One region of the Halomonas sp. THAF5a genome, then DNA from elsewhere that is predicted to be linked to it. Evidence: predicted binding sites of a transcription regulator. Region 1 holds the regulator's gene; each other region holds the start of a gene.
The links. The regulator FNR, encoded in region 1, switches genes on or off when oxygen is low (the NO sensors DNR and NnrR bind a similar motif). The targets are predictions, from matches to a motif close to TTGATNTANATCAA.

Region 1 (5,982 bases):
CCACAGCTGCCTGATGGTGATGGGCAGCGAGGGGCGTGGCGAGCAGATCCTGAAGACCGACCAGGACAACGGCCTGATCCTCACCGACGACCTCGACTGGCCCGACTGCGCGGCGCAGATGCAGCGCCTCACCGAGACGCTGATCGAGCTGGGCTACCCGCCCTGTCCCGGCGACATCATGGTCTCCAACCCCGAGTGGGTGGGCACCGAGAGCCAGTGGCGCGGGCGCATCGCCCAGTGGGCGGCCAAGCGCGACGGCGAGAGCCTGATGCGCCTGGCGATCCTGCTCGACGCCCACGCGGTGGCCGGCAACGCCGCGCTGCTCGCGCGGCTGCGCGAGGAACTCTTCGAACGCTGCAGCCGCGACGAGATCCTGCTCTCCTACTTCGCCCGCACGGCGCTGCGCTTCTCTACGCCGCTGACCCTGTTCGGGTCGCTGAAGAAGCCCCAGCACGGGGTCGACATCAAGAAGGGCGGCATCTTCCCCATCGTCCACGGCGTGCGCACCCTGGCACTCGAGCGGCGCATCACGGCGACCTCGACCCTGGAGCGGCTCGAGGCGCTGGTCGCCGACGGCCGCCTGGAGGAGCGTTTCGCCGAGGACCTGGGCGAGGCCCTGTCGCTGTTCACCGAGCTGAGGCTTCGCCAGCAGCTGGCCCGCCTCGACGAGCCCGAGGGCCGGGACGAGGCGCCCGACCGGGTGGTGGTGCAGGCGCTCTCCTCCCTCGAGCGAGACCTGCTCCGCGAGGCCCTGCATATCGTCAAGGAGTTCAAGCAGCGGCTGTCCCATCGCTTCCACCTCGAGTACTCCTGACCCGCTCGCCGTTCACCGACCACGACACACGGAGGTTCTATTGATGCTCAGGGCCCTGCGCCGCGCCGCCGATCGACGCCGACAGGCACGCGGCGATCATGGCTGGCTCTTCGCGCCCTATACCGGCGAGGAGCTGGTCGCCATCGACTGCGTGGCCACCGGTCCCGACCCGCGTCGTGCCGAGCTGCTGTCGCTGGCGGCGGTGCGCCTTCGCGGCGACCGGGTGCTGACCAGCGACTCCCTCGACCTGCGGCTGGCGCCGCCCGCCAGCCTGAGTGGTGATTCGATCCGCCTGCACGGCCTGCGCGGCATCGACCTGGCCGAGGGGGCCGGGATCGACGAGGCCCTGTCGCAGTTCCTGGACTTCGCCGGCAACCGCCCGCTGATCGGCTGGCGCCTCGACGACGACCTGACGCTGCTCAACCGCTACCTGCGGCCGCGCTTCGGCTTCGACCTGCCCAACGCCCGCATCGACGTGGCCCAGGCCTACTATCGCCGGCTGCGTCGCCAGCACCCCGAGCTCGCCACCCGGCCGCGCTTCGAGGAGGTGGCCAGGCGAATGGGGGTGCCGGTGATGGGGCGGCACACGGCGCTCGGGGAGGCCGTGACCGCGGCGCTGATCCATCTGCGCCTGACCCGCGATGCGCTCGGGGTAGAGCGCTGCGGCTGATTCCGCGGCACGGGCGGGGCGCGTCGCCAGTCTCGCGGCAGAGTGGTAGGATAGGCGCCCTTTCCGTTCCCCGATTGCCCTGGCAGCGCCCCGACCATGCAAGATGCCGTGACCTTCGATCCCCGTCCCGCCGATGAGGCCGCCCCGGCCGAGCCGTCGACCCCGTCTGCCGAGGCGCCCGACGCCCAGGCCAGGCGCGAGTTCAACAAGCTGCAGAAGCGCCTGCGGCGCCAGGTCGGCAATGCCATCATCGACTTCGACATGATCCGCGAGGGCGACAAGGTGATGGTGTGCCTCTCCGGCGGCAAGGACAGCTACACCATGCTGGAGATTCTCCGGAACCTGCAGCGCAACGCGCCGGTGAACTTCTCGCTGGTGGCGGTGAACCTCGACCAGAAGCAGCCCGGCTTCCCCGAGCACGTGCTGCCCGAGTACCTGGACGGCCTCGGCGTGGACTACCACATCCTCGAGCGCGACACCTACTCGGTGGTCAAGGAGAAGACCCCGGAAGGCAAGACCACCTGTGCGCTCTGCTCGCGGCTGCGCCGCGGCTCGCTGTACGGCTACGCCGAGGAGATCGGGGCCACCAAGATCGCCCTGGGCCACCACCGCGAGGACATCCTCGAGACGCTGTTCCTCAACATGTTCTTCGGCGGCAGCCTCAAGTCGATGCCGCCCAAGCTGCTCTCCGACGACGGCAAGAACATCGTCATCCGCCCGCTGGCCTACTGCCGCGAGGCCGACATCGCCGAATTCTCCGAGCGCATGGCCTTCCCGATCATTCCCTGCAACCTGTGCGGCTCGCAGCCGAATCTGCAGCGCCAGGTGGTCAAGGAGATGCTCGCCGAGTGGGAGGCCAAGCATCCCGGCCGCCTGGAGAGCATGTTCAAGGCGGTGACCAACGTCGCGCCCTCGCAGCTGGCCGACCGCGAGCTGTTCGACTTCGCCGGGCTGGAGGAGAAGCAGGCCAAGATGCGGGCCGATCGCATCGACCTGCACAACGAGTGAGTCGCGCCGAGCGCCCGGCGGCTCAGTAACGGGCGGCAGGTGTCGAGGAAGCCAATGAAAAACCCACGGGATGTCGAGTCCCGTGGGTTTCTTCGTTGATGGCGGATACGCGGCGGTTCAGTCAGCACCCTGCCTGGCGCTGTCAGCGACAGCCCTCCTGCTCTGCGACCTCGAGCAGAGCCTCCAGGTCGAGGATGTTGACCTCGCGGCCGGAGACGGCCACCAGCCCCTGGGTCTGGAAGCGGCTCAGGATGCGACTGACGGTCTCCACCGCGAGCCCCAGGTAGTTGCCGATGTCGGCCCGGGACATGGAGAGCCGGAAGCTGTAGGGCGAGTAGCCGCGGCGGCGGAAGCGGTCGGAGAGGCTGGCGAAGAAGGTCGCCAGGCGCTGGTCGGCGGTCTTGCGTGACAGCAGGCGCATCATGCGGCGGTCGTCGCGCATCTCCTTGCTCATGCTGCGGTAGAGCTGGCCGCGCAGCTCCGGGAGGGATTCGGAGAGGCGGTCGAGGCGATCGAAGGGGATCTCGCAGACCGTGGTGGTCTCCAGCGCCACGACCGTCCCCGGGTAGCGCTCCTCGTCGATGCCGTCGAGGCCCACCAGCTCGCTGGGCAGGTAGAAGTTGGTCAGCTGGTCCTCGCCGCTGCCCTCGGTGGTCACCTGCTTGAGGCTGCCCGAGCGCACCGCGAAGACGCTGGTGAAGGGCGTGCCCTGGCGGAACAGGGGTTCGCCCTTCTTCAATGGCGGCCGGCGACGGATGATGGCATCGAACTGGTCCATGTCCTGCACTTCGAGCGCCAGCGGCAGGCAGAGCGAGCTCAGGCTGCAGGTCTGGCAGCGCGTCTCGTTCATCAGGGCGCGGCGCCTGCCGGTTGCGGGATCGGGCATGCTCTCCTCCATGACGGGTGGCTCGCTGCTCATTATGGGGGATAGTCCCCCACCGGCAAAGGATCCCTTAGGAGGGTGGCGCTTCCGGCTGTGGCGATGGGGCGTCGAGGTAGGCGTCGAAGGTCGCCGCCAGTCGATGGATCATCAGGCGCCCGCTGGGCGTCACGCGCCACCGAGGCCCCTCGCGCACGATCAGTCCCTGCGGCTCGGCACCGGCGAGACGTGCCAGCGGCTCGGCGAGGTGGGCCTCGGCGTCCAGCCCGAAGGCCTCGCCGATGGCCGACAGGTCGAGATGATGATCGCAGGTCAGCTGCTCGATGGCGGCGCCGCGCAGCCGGTCGTCCAGGCTCAGCCGATGGCCGGCGACGGTGGGCAACTCCCCGCGGTCCAGGGCCGCCTCGTACGCCGCGAGGCGCAGCGGGTTGCGCACGTGCAGGGCGTCCAGCCGCGAGACCGCCATGACGCCGAGGCCGACCAGGTCGTCGCGCCGGCGCCCGGCCGCCAGCGCCTGGACCAGGCGGTCGCCACCGCGCACGTAGCGGTCGTGGCCGAGATGCACGTAGCCCGCGGCGGCGAGCCGCTCGATGGCCGCCTGCAGCATCACCCGGACCTCCCGGGGAGCGGGCAGGTCCGCGGACCGGATCTGGCGCTGCCCGGGGAAGCGCTCGGGCGCATGGCGGTAGTGGAACAGCGACAGCCGCGACGGCGCCATGGCGATGACCTGCTCGAGGGTGGCGATGAAGCCGTCGCGGGTCTGGCGAGGCAGGCCGAGGACCAGGTTCAGGTTCACGGAGCCGAAGCCCAGCCGCTCCGCCTCGTCGAGCAGCTGCTCGGTCATGCCGCGCCCCTGCTCGCGGTTGATCGCCCGCTGGACCTCGGGGTCCAGATCGAGCACCTCCAGGCTCAGCCGATTGAAGCCCAGCGCCTCGAGATGGCGCAGGGTGAAGACATCGGCCCCCCGGGGGTCGATCTCGATGAGGTACTCCCGGTCGCGGTCGGCGGCCAGCCGGAAGCGGGCATCCAGCCGGTCGATCAGGTCGCCCATCTGGTCGAGTGTCAGGAAGGTCGGCGTGCCGCCGCCCCACCGCAGGGCGCGGATCTCGCGCCCGGGGTCCAGGTGGCGGCGGATCAACACCATCTCCCGATCGAGGCGGCTGAGGTAGGCCTCGGCCAGCCGGCGGTCCGCGGTGGTGACCGGCCGGCGGGTGCAGTGAAAGCAGGCGTGCTGGCAGAAGGGCAGATGCACGTAGAGCGATAGCGGACGCGCCGCGGCGTTGCTCTGCTCGAGGGCCTGACGATAGGCCTCCGGGCCGATGCCGTCGTCCATCGCCCGGGGCGTGGGGTAGGCGGCATAGGCGGGGGACGGCGAGGCCGCCGCGAAGGGGACGTCGTGACCGGATGCGGCAGGCGCGGGCGCGGGCATGGTCGGCCCTCTGGAGGGAAACATGCCTTCATGCTAGCGAGGCGCCCGTCGCCACGCGTTGAGCTGCGTCAAGCGAAGCCGCGATCGGCGCGGGGTCAGTGCATCGACGCCCCCGGCAGCAGCGTCCACAGCTGCCAGAGGGCGAAGGCGATGATCGAGAGCGCGGCCAGCGTGCGAGTCGCCGGGTGACGGATCAGGGTGCCGAACTGGCGCGCGGCGAGGCCGGTGGCCAGCAGGGCCGGCAGGGTGCCGAGGCCGAAGGCGCCCATCAGGGCCGCGCCCCGCAGGGGGTCGGCGATCGCCAGGCTCCAGGCGAGCATCGAGTAGACCAGGCCGCACGGCAGCCAGCCCCAGACGGCGCCCAGGGCGAAGGCCTGGGGCACCCTCACCACCGGCATCAGCCGCCGCCCCACGGGCTCGAGGTGATGCCAGAGCCGCCTGCCGACCGCCTCGACCCTGAGGAGTCCCTTCCACCAGTCGGCGATGTAGAGCGCCATCAGGATCAGCATCACCGCGGCCAGTGCCTGGAGCCCCAGGCGCGCCTGGGGGCTCAGGGCAATCAGGGTGCCGAGGGCCGCCGCCAGGGCGCCGGCCGCCATGTAGCTTCCGATGCGGCCCAGGTTGTAGCCGAGCAGCAGTCCCGAGAGGCGGGCGGGGCTTCTCATGCTGGGCGGCACGGCGAAGGTCAGGGCGCTCATGATGCCGCCGCACATGCCGATGCAGTGGGCGCCACCGAGCAGGCCGAAGACGAAGGCCGCCGCCAGCGGGGGAAGGTCGAGGCCGGTGGGATCCATCAGTCGCGGCGGCCCTCGCCACGAGGCGCGTCGGCACCAGGATCGGCCCCGGGCTCGGCATCGGACGGGGCGCGCGATGAGCGCGGCCGATCGTTCTCGTCCTCGTCGAAGAGGATGCGGTAGGCGGGGCCCTCGAGGTCCTCGAACTGGTCGTGGCGGACGGCCCAGAAGAAGGCCCAGACCGCCAGTCCCAGCAGGATCAGCGAGAGGGGGATCAGCAGGTAGAGGATGCTCATGCGTTCACCAGCCTGGGGGAGTCGGCGCCGGCGGGGCGCTCGGGTCCGGCGCGGGTCAGGCGCAGGGCGTTGCCGACGACGACCAGCGAGCTCGCCGACATGCCGATGGCGGCGAGCCAGGGGGGCACGAAGCCCATCGCCGCCAGGGGCA
Region 2 (5,982 bases), 1.8 Mb from region 1:
GGCCGCCAGCAGCCGACGGATGCGTTCCCGCGTCGAGGGGTGGGTGCGCAGCCACTCGGGACCGGCCGGCGGACGGCGCCCGAAGAGCGTCAGCAGCCAGCGGCCATGATGGCGCTCCAGCGCGGCCAGCGCCGAGGCCAGACCCCGCGGGGCCTGGCCTGTCCTGGGAAGCGACGGCGTGTCTCGTCGGGAGCCGTGTCGAACGGTCGGTCGTGGCCGGCGCGCGCCTTGCTGGCGTCTGCGCGCGGTCGGGTCAGCGGGACAGGGAGCGCGCCGCTGCCGACGTCATTTCCACCACCGCTCCTGAGCGCCGGACCGGTGTTGCTCCCGGTGCTGGATACGCTTCGTATCCATGATGCCAGGGGCCTGGGGCTGGCTCGTGTCGGCGATGCCCTGCTGCAGGCGCGCGCTGCGCGCTTCCAGATACGTGGAATCACCGGCTCCCAGGGAGGCACTCGCGGCGAACAGGCTCATGAGCAGGATGGCCGTCAGGGTTGTGAGTTTCATGGGACGCCTCGTCGTGTCGTGGCGCTGAGGCTGTCGGATCGGTCCGGCGCCACCCTCGAACCGACCCACGGGTGTCCGACGTCGCAGGGGCGCCGCTCGGGGCGGACGCGCCATGGCGGACACGCGGGTTGCCGGGCGGCAAGGGGTGCGGAGCTTGAGAGGGTCGCGTGAAGAAGGAGGGGCGGGATTCACAGGACCACCGTGATTCTTGGCGCTGGCCTTCCGGTCGCCGTCGCGGGCGCCTTGGCGCTGGCCTCTTCAGTGTAGTGCCCGGCGCCCGTGACGGCGCCGCGAAGCGCCCGCCTGGCCGGCGAAAATCAGGCGTTCGACTGGGCGTCGCCGCGGGCTCATCGGCCCCTGAGATGAGACGAGGATAGGGCGCCGCGGCGAGGGACCGAGACGGCGCCGCGTTCCGGTTTCCCCTCGGCCTTGCGTCGGCCCCGCGTATCAGCCCTTCAGCCGGTGCAGGGTGTCGACCAGCCGCTGGCAGAGGGCGTCGAGGCGCTGCTGCTGGCCATCGTCGACGAGCCGCCCACGATCGTCGAAGGCCTCGGCCGCGCGCGCCACGGCCAGCTGGTCGGGCAGCACGGTCACGCCGATGTTGGTGAGCAGCTGGCGCGTCAGCGTCAGGCTGCGCAGGCCGCCGAGAGCGCCCGGAGAGGCGGAGACCACGGCGGCGAGCTTGTCCGCGAAGAGCGCCAGGCCGCTCTCGCCCTGATGGGGGCGGCTCAGCCAGTCGACGGTGTTCTTGAGTAGCGGAGTGGGAAAGCCGTTGTACTCCGGCGAGGCGATCAGCAGGCCATCGTGCTCGGCCAGGCCGCGACGCAGCACCAGGGCGTTCTCCGGCAGCCCCTGCTCGGCCTCCAGGTCACCGTCGTAGAGGGGCATCGGGTGATCGCGCAGGTCGATGAAGGTGGGGCGGCCGCCCGCCCGCTCGATGCTCTCGGCGGCCTGGCGGGCCAGCCGCTTGTTGCATGAGCCGGCGCGGGTACTGCCGGCGAAGACCAGGATGCGTGGATGGGGCTGGCGATCGGTCATGGGGGCTCTCCTCGTCGTTCCGTCGATGGGGGCGCGGTCCTGGCCCTGTCGCGCCGCGCCTGGCGCGCTGGCCGGCACGGCCTCCTCGCTCGAGGCTTCATTCTGCGACGTTGGACCACCCGAGGGTCAAGCCTCGACTGGCGCACGCGTGGCCAGGCCGCGTAGTCTGGACCCCATTGCCCGGAAGGAGTTCGTTCATGCAAGACTTCATGTACGCCGCGCTCGAGGAGGCCCGCCGGGGACTCGACGAGGGCGGCATCCCCATCGGCGCGGTGCTGGTGCACCGCGGCGTGATCATCGGTCGCGGCCGCAATCGCCGCGTGCAGCTGGGCAGCGCGGTCCTGCATGGCGAGATGGACGCCCTGGAGAATGCGGGGCGCCATCCGGCCGAGGTCTACCGGGAGAGCACGCTCTATACCACGCTCTCGCCCTGCGCCATGTGCAGCGGCGCCATCCTGCTCTACGGGATTCCCCGGGTCGTGATCGGCGAGCACCGGACCTTCCTGGGCGAGGAGGGGCTGCTCGAGGCGCGCGGCGTCGAGGTGGAGGTGCGCGATGATCCCGAGTGCATCGCGCTCATGGAGGCCTTCATCGCGGCCTCGCCCGAGCTGTGGCACGAGGACATCGGCGAATAGCCCGCCCTGGCGGGGCGGTGAGACGCCTGTTGACCTGGATCAACGCGCTGGGGCGCGGCTGGACTATCTTCATGACGAGAGGGGCCGTGCGACGGGGGGCGATCGTGGCGTCCGTGTGGGGCCACGCCCGCGTTCGTTGGCCCCCATCCTGATCGATTCATCGAATTGTGACTGGAGGAGTCATCGTCATGGCCAAGAAAGCATCCAAGGAGGTCCCGGTCTCGACCGAGTCGTCTGCCCAGGCGTCGGAGACCCGGGCGATGAACCCGTTCCGCGAGTTCGACCGTATGCTGGAGAGCTTCTTCGATCGCGGTCGGATGCCCTCTCGCTGGGAGCACCCCCTCTGGGAGCGCTTCGCCGCCTTCGAGAAGGGCATGCCCAGGGTCGATGTCATCGACCGGGACGCCGAGGTGGTGGTGCGGGCCGAGGCCCCGGGCTTCGAGCGCGAGGAGCTCGATGTCTCGGTGACCGACGGTGCGGTGACCATCAAGGGCGACCACCGCGAGCAGAGCAAGGAGGAGGAAGGCGACTACGTTCGCTCCGAGATCTCTCGCGGCTCCTTCACCCGTACCGTGGCCCTGCCCGGCGAGGTCGACACCGACCAGGCGCAGGCCAGCTTCAGGAATGGCGTCCTCGAGCTGACGCTGCCCAAGCGCAAGCGCGCCAATCGTCGTCGGGTCGAGGTCAAGTAGCCGGCGGTGCGCCCCATCCGACGCCGCGGGTCGGTCTCCCGGGTCAGCCCATCAGATCGCGCAGCCGCTCCACGGCCAGGAACAGCTGGCGGCGCGGCTGCGCGCCCTCGAGCACCCCGGCGTGCTCGCCGTCCAGCGAGAAGCGCAGGCCCGGCACGCCGCCGATGCCGAGTTCCCCGGCGAGGCGCTGATCGGCCAGCACGTGCTCGCGATAGTCACCCGCTATCAGTGCCCGGTGCAGGGCCGCGCCATCCAGGCCCAGGCCGTCGGCCACCCCGGCGAGGACCTCGGCATCGGCCAGGTCCAGGCTCTCCTCGAAGAAGCCGCGAAACAGCGCCATGCGCATCGCCGTCCCCGCATCGGGGCGCTCACCCGCCTGCTCGGCGGCCCAGGCATGGGCCTCGTGGGCCAGCCGCGAGCGGGGCTGCCGGCGAGGCAGGCGCAGGGTCATGCCGCGCTCCGCCGCCATGGGGGTGACGGCCCGCGCCCAGACGTCGTGCAGGTAGTCGCCGTCGGGGTCGAGGGTCGGCTCCGGCGCGGGGCGCAGCTCGAAGGCGCGCCAGCGGATCTCGACCTCGCCCGCGAAGCGCTCGGCCAGGGCGTCGAGTTCCGGCGCCTCCAGATAGCAGAAGGGACAGACGACGTCGCTGAAGACGTCGAGGGTGATGCGTGGCCGGGTCATCCGGGGCTCCTGTGACGATGGGGCGACGCCCGACAGGGTAGCAGCGCACCGCCCCGAGAGGGGAGGAGCGTCGCCCGCGACAAGGTGTCGACTGGAGCGACGCGGTCGCGGGAGGTAGGCTTGCCGCCTCCCTCACCATGCACAGGACACCTTCGATGAGCGATCTGCCCAACTGCCCCGAGTGCGGCTCCGAGTTCACTTACGACGACGGCATGCAGCACGTCTGTCCGGAGTGCGGCCACGAGTGGTCGAAGGAGGCCCCGGCGGCGGGCGAGGACGAGCCGGTGATCCGCGATGCCAACGGCAATCCGCTGGCCGACGGCGACACCGTGACCGTGATCAAGGACCTCAAGGTCAAGGGTGCCTCCTCGGTGGTGAAGGTCGGCACCAAGGTCAAGAACATCCGCCTGGTCGACGGGGATCACGACATCGACTGCAAGGTCGACGGCATCGGGCCGATGAAGCTCAAGTCGATGTTCGTCAAGAAGGCCTGAGGTCAGCGCCGTGGCGGCGCCGACGGCAGGCAGCTCGGCAGGCTCTCGCGCAGCGAGTGGGGCAGTATGCCGAGGTCGGCGAAGCCGCCGACCTCGGGGTCGGCGACGTTGTCGGCCTGCATCAGGATCACCTGGTCGCGGGTCAGCGGCGGCCCGGGCAGCGGACGGGCCAGGGCCGCGGCGAGGCGCCACGCCAGGAAGGGCAGCGGCACCAGCGGGCGCGAGCGTCCGAGGTGGGCGAGCAGCGCCTCGAGGAGCTCGCGGTAGCGCAGCACCTCGGGGCCGCCGAGCTCGAAGAGGCGCCGCGGGGTCGCCGGGCGGCCGGTGAGCTGGGCGATGGCCCGGGCAACGTCACCCACGTGCACCGGCTGAAGCCGGGTCGAGCCGCGCCCGAACAGCGGGATCAGCGGCAGCCGGGTGAGGCCCGCAAGGCCCGAGAGGAAGGCGTCGTTCGGGCCGAACAGCACGCTCGGCCGCACGATGATCGCCTTGGGCATGGCGTCGAGCACCGCCGCCTCGCCCCGGGCGCGGGCCCGCACGTAGGCCGAGGGCGAATCGAGGCTGGCGCCGATCCCCGAGACCTGCACCAGGCGGGCGATGCCCGCCGCCCGGGCCAGGCGGGCCAGCCGGCCGGCGCCGGTCACGTGGATCGCCTCGAAGCTCGCCTCGCGGGTCTCCACGTAGCGGCTGACGGCGTTGACCACGGCGCCCGCGCCCGCCAGGGCGGCAGCCACGCTCGCCTCGTCACGCAGGTCGGCGGTGGCGAGCTCGATGACGTCGCCCTCCTCGGCCCAGGCGGGCAGCGTCGGGTGACGGGCGGCGATGCGCACCGCCCGGCCGCACTCCACCAGTTCCCGGACGATGGCGCCACCGAGAAAGCCGGTGCCGCCGAAGACCACCACGGGGGCCTCGCGCATCATCGTCTCTCCTGTCGTCGTCTTCGCTGAGGCCTCGCTCAGTCCCGGGGCGCGTCATCGTCCCGGCGGGGCGTGTCCGAGCGGGCGATCGCCCGCTTGACCAGGCGAAACACCAGCCAGTGCAGCGCGGCCAGTACCGCCAGGGCCGCGCCGATCAGCAGCATGAAGGACGTCGTCATCGTCTCGGTCTCGAGGGGGATGGGCACATGCTATCGAGGCCTCGCCGCCTTGGAAAGATCGATAGCGTTTTAAATGAGAATGATTGGCATTATTCATCGATTGGCGGCGAACGTGACGCGATCCTGGCGGATCCGCCGCCTCACCGGGCGGCGGGGCTTCACATCAAATTCATACAGGACTAAACTGGTCCCCAATCGAACACGAGGGGGGCGAACCCCGGGGAGTCAGGCCTTGCTGAAGCTTTCCAGACTGACCGACTACGCGGCGGTGGTGATGGCACAGATCGCCCGGCACCCCGAGCAGCCCCACGCCGCGGCGGAGCTCGCCGAGGCGGTCCAGCTGCCGCATCCCACGGTCAGCAAGACGCTGAAGATGCTGGTGCGTGCCGGGCTGCTGGAGTCGCGCCGCGGCGCCCAGGGCGGCTATTCGCTGGCGCGCCCGGCGTCCCGGATCACCGCCAGCGACATCATCTCGGCCATCGAGGGCCCCGTGGCCATGACCGAGTGCAGCCAGGCCGGCGGCGACTGTGACCTGGCCGCCACCTGCGGGGTCGCGGACAACTGGCAGCGCGTCTCGCTGGCCATCCGCACCCTGCTCGACAGCGTCACCCTGGCCCACCTGGCCGACACCAGTCCGATCAAGCTGCCGGTGCAGCTGCCCATTCAGAGCGTGAGTCTGGCCGCCGAGGCCTGACGCACTCGAGTATTTCACTACCCGAGGCGAGCCCGCGCTCGCCGACCCAACCGCCCGGGAGGGGAGACATCATGGCAAGTCAGGAAATGGAACAGCTTGTCCGTCGCGAGTACAAGGAAGGCTTCGTGACCGACATCGAGAGCG
Region 3 (5,982 bases), 480 kb from region 1:
CACAGGCCCTCTAGCGGGCCCGCTTATCCACACTTGGACCAGCCGCAGCCGGAGTAGCAGGTGGGGCAGCCGTCCATCATGATCAGCTCGCCGTTGCACTCGGGGCAGTGGCCGACCACGGCGGGGCCACCGCCCTGCTCCTGCGCCTGGCGGTCGGCCTGCTCGAGCTCCTCCGGGGTGGGCGGATGCCAGGGGCGGCCGCTCGCCAGGCGCTGGGCGTAACGGCTGACCAGCTCCTCCACCGGCACCTGGTGGCCATCCTGGTCGAGGAAGCCGCGGCGGTAGAGGATCTGCTGGATCGACCAGGCGATGGCCGCGACCTCGGAGTCGTGGAACACCGGCTTGCCCCAGCGGTTCATGCCGCAGCGCACCAGGCCCTTGTCCCAGGCCACCTTGCGCAGGTCGGCCACCGCCTGGGTGACGTAGCCGCCCCGGGCGGCCAGCGACAGGCTGCGCATGGTGGCGGTGATCCACTGGTGCTCGCTGGAGAGCTGGCCAGAGGGAAAGAAGAACTCCACCGGGCGCTCGATCACCACCCGCTTGCCGTTGACCACGCCCTCCACGGGCATGAAGGAGACCAGCAGGTAGACCTTCTTGCGCCCCTCGGCGCCGACGTAGGAGATCTTCTCCGACACGGCCTCCAGGGTGCCCTCGGGGCGCGAGGGGATGCGCACCGTGAGCGGGTTCTCCTCGGCCAGCGGCGGGGCTTCCACCGCCTTCTTGACGCTGTAGGAGACGATCTTGGAAGTGATCTCGACGGCCATCAGGAGACTCCTCCGAAAAGTTGTTGGGTGGCACTGGACATCCATCGCTCGGGGCTGAGACGGGGACAAGCCCCGAAATGTCGGACCAGCGAGGAGGCGCTGTGAATACGTCCTTGTACGCTACCGACGCCATCCATGGCGTAGGACCTCCTCTTCGGCTCATCCCCGGCGCCTCTCGCTGAGGGCCAGCTCGAGAACACTGGCTTACCACTTGCCATAGGTGCCTTCCTTCAGCGCATCATAGAGATTCGCCGCATTGTGCTCCTCGCCGTCGTAGATGACCTTCTCGTCGCCTCTGAGTTCGACGGTCTCGCCGTTCTCCAGCTCGAAGACGTAGGTGGTGTTCTTGAGGTCGTCCTCGCGCACCAGCACGCCCTGAAAGGCCTCGGGATTGAAGCGGAAGGTGGTGCAGCCCTTGAGCTTGCTGGCGTAGGCGTCGAGGTAGAGGTCCTTGAACTCCTCGAAGGCGAACTCGGTGGGCACGTTGACCGTCTTGGAGATCGCCGAGTCGACCCACCCCTGGGCCGCCGCCTGCACCGCCACGTGCTGCTTCGGGCTCACCGCGTCGGCGGTGATGAAGTAGTCGGGCAGGTCGCTCTCCACCGCCTCGGCGGCGATGAAGTGGCGGTAGGCGGCCAGCTCGAAGGAGACCACCTCGACCTGCTCCTTGGTCTTCTTGCCCGACTGGATGACGTTGCGGAAGTAGCGGTGCGAGAAAGACGGCTCGATGCCGTTGGAGGCGTTATTGCCCAGCGACAGCGAGATGGTGCCCGTGGGGGCGATCGAGCTGTGGTGGGTGAAGCGCGCGCCGTGCTCGGCCAGCGCCGCCACCAGCTCCGGCTCCACCTCGGCGACCTTCTGCATGTAGCGGCTGTAGCGGGCGTGGAGGATGCGCCCCGGCACCTTGTCGCCGACCTCGTAGCCGTCGCGCTTGAGCTCGGGGCGCTCGCGCATCATCCGCGGGGTGATCGCGTAGTCCTCGGTGAGCGCCGGCGCCGCGCCCTTCTCGCGGGCGAGTTCCAGGGCCTGCTTCCAGCCCTCGAGGGCCAGGGTGCGACTCACCTCCTCGGTGAAGGCGAGCGATTCCGCCGAGCCGTAGGGAATCTTGAGCATGGTCAGGGTCGAGCCCAGGCCCAGGAACCCCATGCCGTGGCGGCGCTTGGCCTCGATCTCGCGTCGCTGGCCCTCCAGGGGCAGGCCGCTGATCTCGACCACGTTGTCGAGCATGCGAGTGAAGATCGCCACCACCTGGCGGTAGCGCTCCCAGTCGAAGCGCGGCGCCTTGCCGAAGGGGTCGATGACGAACCGAGTCAGGTTCACCGAGCCGAGCAGGCAGGCGCCCTCCGGTGGCAGCGGCTGTTCGCCGCAAGGATTGGTGGCGCGGATCTCTTCGCAGAACCAGTTGTTGTTCATGCGGTTGACCTGGTCGATCAGGATGAAGCCCGGCTCGGCGAAGTCGTAGGTCGAGGCCATGATGGTGTCCCACAGCTCCCGGGCGCGGATCACCTCGACGATGCGGCAGGCCACGCGCCCCTCGTCGTCGAGGGTGTAGCCCTCCTCGATCACCGGCCAGTCGCGGTAGATCAGCTCGCTCTCCTCGACGTCGTCCTTCTCGCCCGGGTGGAGGGGAAAGGCCAGCGGCCAGTCGGTGTCGTTCTTCACCGCCTCCATGAACTCGTCGGTGATCAGCAGCGAGAGATTGAACTGGCGCAGCCGGCCCGCCTCGCGCTTGGCCTCGATGAACTGGCGCACGTCGGGGTGGCCGACGTCGAAGGTGCCCATCTGGGCGCCGCGGCGCCCGCCCGCCGAGGCCACCGTGAAGCACATCTTGTCGTAGATATCCATGAACGCCAGCGGGCCGTTGGTGCCGGCGCCGGCGCCGAACACGAAGGCGCCCTTGTGTCGCAGGGTCGAGAAGTCGTAGCCGATGCCGCAGCCCGCCTTGAGGGTCATGCCGGCATCCACCACCGAGTCGAGGATATCGTGCATGGCATCGCGGATGGTGCGCGAGACGGTGCAGTTGATCAGGCTCACCGCCGGCTTGTAGGCCTCGGCGCCGGCATTGGACATGATCCGCCCGGCCGGGATGGCACCGTTCTCCAGCGCCCAGCGAAACTTCGGCAGCCACGCCTCGGCCTGATCGCCCTCCACCGCCGCGAGCGCCTTGGCGACGCGCTCCCAGGTGGCAGGGACGTCCTGGTCCACGGGGTGGCCGTGACGGTCCTTGAGGCGGTACTTGGCGTCCCAGATGTCGCGGGACGGCGCCTGCAGGGGCACCTCGTTGGAGGTCTTGACGGCCTTGGCGGATGTGCTCATGTCGGGGGGTCTCCAGAGCGGTGTCGGGGGAGTCGGTATCGAGAGAAACGCGGGGCGGCGGGTCAGCGATCGCGCGCCGTGAGGCGCTCCAGGCGCAACAGCCACTCGCCGAGACGCCCCTGGGCGAGGCCCTCCTCGAGCCCGTCGAGCAGGTTCTTAACCATCAGGCCGAGTTCGGTGTCGCCCTCGATCGAAAGGCGACGCTGGAAGAACAGGCTGTCGGGATCCTCCCTCCGGGTGGCAAGGCACAGAAACTCGCGCCAGCCGCCGCGGATGGTCGCCTCGCCGGGCTCGAGGCAGAGCACCAGGCGCTGCTCGACGAGGCTCAGCGTCAGCGTCACGCCGAGGTCCTCGACGGTCAGGCTGATGCGGCGGCCCTCAAGGGCGTCGAACTCGCCCTCGGCGAGCGGCCCGGCGAAGGTGCGGTTGAGCAGCGGCTCCACCAGCCGGCGCTTGATGCCCAGCGGCACCCGGGGATCCAGGGCGCGGATCACACGACTCGGGGCGAGCGGGCGCACAAGCGACAGCGTCGGATGGGGCAGAGACATGCGGCTTCTCCTGATGATGTCGGGGCGGCTAGGCCGCCGGAGCGCTCATCCTAGGGGGCATCTAAACCGCCTGCACTGACGTGCGTCAAGGCGTCGCCTGCGGCGCGCTCCCCAAGCGCTGCATACCATATATAGACCACTGCCCCCCCCCTGGCACAAGATGTGCAAGCGAAGCCTCAACGCCGTCGCCGGTCACGCCGCGGCACCTGGCGGGGCGGCAGCCAGGCGATGGCGCACCCGCCTGCGTCCCCTGCTCGGCCTCCTTCCGGCCCCCGGCTCGCGTCCTCCGGCGCCCCCACGCTGGCTCCCTTGCCCTGTCGACGCGGCCGATGCGACTCGGAGATCGTTGATACACAATTTATTAGATAGGTTAGATGTTTTAATCTGGTGCACACATTTCTGCGCTTTTAAAGGAATTTCGCGTCAATACTATGTCTAATCTCCGCATAAGCTATGCGCTTGCTGCATAATGGTGCATCGATTAGAGTGCGTGGAATGGTTTTCCACCGCACAGGACACGACCCATGCCCTACGTTCACGACACCCTCGAGGCCCTGCGCAGGAGCAGCCCGGCCCAGACCGAGTTCTACCAGGCCGCCGAGGAGGTGCTCGAGTGCCTGCGCCCGCTCTTCGAGCGCAGCCCCCACTACCTCGACCACAACATCATCGAGCGCATCGTCGAACCCGAGCGGCAGATCATGTTCCGCGTCTGCTGGACCGACGACGCCGGCAAGGTGCAGGTCAACAAGGGCTATCGCATCCAGTTCAACTCGGCCCTCGGCCCCTACAAGGGCGGGCTGCGCTTCCACCCCAGCGTGACCGCGGGGACCATCAAGTTCCTGGGCTTCGAGCAGATCTTCAAGAACGCCCTTACCGGCCTGCCCATCGGCGGCGGCAAGGGCGGCTCGGACTTCGACCCCAAGGGGCGCTCGGACGGCGAGATCATGCGCTTCTGCCAGGCCTTCATGAGCGAGCTCTACCGCCACATCGGCCCGACCACCGACGTGCCGGCCGGCGACATCGGCGTGGGCGAGCGCGAGATCGGCTTCCTCTACGGCCAGTACAAGCGCCTGACCGGCCGCTACGAAGGCGTGCTGACCGGCAAGAGCCTCAACTGGGGCGGCTCCATCGGGCGCAAGGAGGCCACCGGCTACGGCGCCGTCTATTTCGCCGAGAACATGCTCGCGGCCCGCGGCGATAGCCTCGCCGGCAAGACCTGCCTGGTCTCCGGCGCCGGCAACGTCGCGATCTACACCATCGAGAAGCTCCAGGCACTCGGCGCGAATCCCGTCAGCTGCTCCGACTCCCGCGGCACCCTGCACGACCCCGACGGCATCGACCTGGCGCTGCTGCGCGAGCTCAAGGAGGTCCAGCGCACCTCGCTCGAGGCCTACCTGGCCCAGCACCCGGAGGCGCGCTACATCCCGGCGGGCGACTACCCGGCCGACGGCCACGCGGTGTGGCGCCTCAAGGGCGAGGTCGCCTTCCCCTGCGCCACCCAGAACGAGCTGACCGAGGCCGACGCCGAGACCCTGCTGGGCAACGGCGTGACCTGCATCAGCGAGGGCGCCAACATGCCCTCCACCGCCGCGGCCGTGGATCGCTTCCTGGCGGCGAAGATCGCCTACGGCCCCGGCAAGGCGGCCAACGCCGGCGGCGTGGCGACCAGCCAGCTGGAGATGGCGCAGAACAGCAGCATGGAGCAGTGGCCGCTGGAGAAGGTCGACGCCAAGCTCAAGGCGATCATGGCCAATATCCACCGGCAGTGCGCCGAGACCGCCGCCGAGTTCGACGACCCCACCAACCTGGTGCTGGGCGCCAACATCGCCGGCTTCCGCAGGGTCGCCGACGCCATGATCGAGCAGGGCGTCTGCTAAGCCCGACGGGCGAGATCGCAGTAACGGAAGACCACGCGGCGCCCCGAGGGGCGCCGCACTGCTTTGGGCGGGGTGAACCGCCCTGAGCAGGGATGGCCGCCGGGATCAGACGGTGCGCGAGTAGCGCCCGGTGCTGTGGCTCAGGTAGGCGTCGAAGGCCATGGCGGCGTTGCGCATCATCAGCCGCCCGGCGGGCAGCACCTCGATGGCGGTATCGGAGAGGGAAAGCAGGCCGTCGTCGACCATCTCCTCGAGCTCCTCGAGGGCCTCGGAGAAGGTATCGCGAAAGACGATGCCGTGAGCCGCCTCGATCTCGGCGAAGACGATGCGGCCGTGGCACATCAGGGCGTTGATCACATCGCGACGCAGCACGTCGTCGGCGTTGAGGCGGTAGCCGCGCATCACCGGCAGCCGCCCCGCCTCGAGGCGCGCCTGGTACTGGGCGGTCTCCTTGACGTTCTGGCTGTAGCTGTCGCC

Region 2: a site for FNR is predicted at 2,210-2,223, ahead of FIU83_RS12270 (Hsp20/alpha crystallin family protein). Genes of this name have one in related genera too.
Region 3: a site for FNR is predicted at 3,704-3,717, ahead of FIU83_RS00795 (SCP2 domain-containing protein). Genes of this name have one in related genera too.

The regions. Positions count from the first base shown of each region.
Region 1 is NZ_CP045417.1:658,679-664,660, forward strand. Features, by position in the region: gene FIU83_RS02950 (putative nucleotidyltransferase substrate binding domain-containing protein) at 1-814, shown strand, start outside; gene FIU83_RS02955 (3'-5' exonuclease) at 858-1,484, shown strand; gene ttcA (tRNA 2-thiocytidine(32) synthetase TtcA) at 1,581-2,492, shown strand; gene fnr (fumarate/nitrate reduction transcriptional regulator Fnr) at 2,635-3,378, opposite strand; gene hemN (oxygen-independent coproporphyrinogen III oxidase) at 3,446-4,801, opposite strand; gene FIU83_RS02975 (sulfite exporter TauE/SafE family protein) at 4,897-5,595, opposite strand; gene ccoS (cbb3-type cytochrome oxidase assembly protein CcoS) at 5,595-5,831, opposite strand; gene FIU83_RS02985 (heavy metal translocating P-type ATPase) at 5,828-5,982, opposite strand, start outside.
Region 2 is NZ_CP045417.1:2,700,848-2,706,829, reverse strand. Features, by position in the region: gene FIU83_RS12285 (hypothetical protein) at 286-507, opposite strand; gene FIU83_RS12280 (NADPH-dependent FMN reductase) at 955-1,545, opposite strand; gene FIU83_RS12275 (nucleoside deaminase) at 1,743-2,180, shown strand; gene FIU83_RS12270 (Hsp20/alpha crystallin family protein) at 2,369-2,872, shown strand; gene FIU83_RS12265 (DsbA family protein) at 2,916-3,554, opposite strand; gene FIU83_RS12260 (zinc ribbon domain-containing protein YjdM) at 3,710-4,048, shown strand; gene FIU83_RS12255 (complex I NDUFA9 subunit family protein) at 4,051-4,968, opposite strand; gene FIU83_RS17480 (hypothetical protein) at 5,004-5,144, opposite strand; gene FIU83_RS12250 (SUF system Fe-S cluster assembly regulator) at 5,377-5,838, shown strand; gene sufB (Fe-S cluster assembly protein SufB) at 5,910-5,982, shown strand, end outside.
Region 3 is NZ_CP045417.1:182,650-188,631, reverse strand. Features, by position in the region: gene FIU83_RS00805 (ribonucleoside-diphosphate reductase) at 24-764, opposite strand; gene FIU83_RS00800 (adenosylcobalamin-dependent ribonucleoside-diphosphate reductase) at 969-3,080, opposite strand; gene FIU83_RS00795 (SCP2 domain-containing protein) at 3,143-3,628, opposite strand; gene gdhA (NADP-specific glutamate dehydrogenase) at 4,153-5,505, shown strand; gene hemN (oxygen-independent coproporphyrinogen III oxidase) at 5,611-5,982, opposite strand, start outside.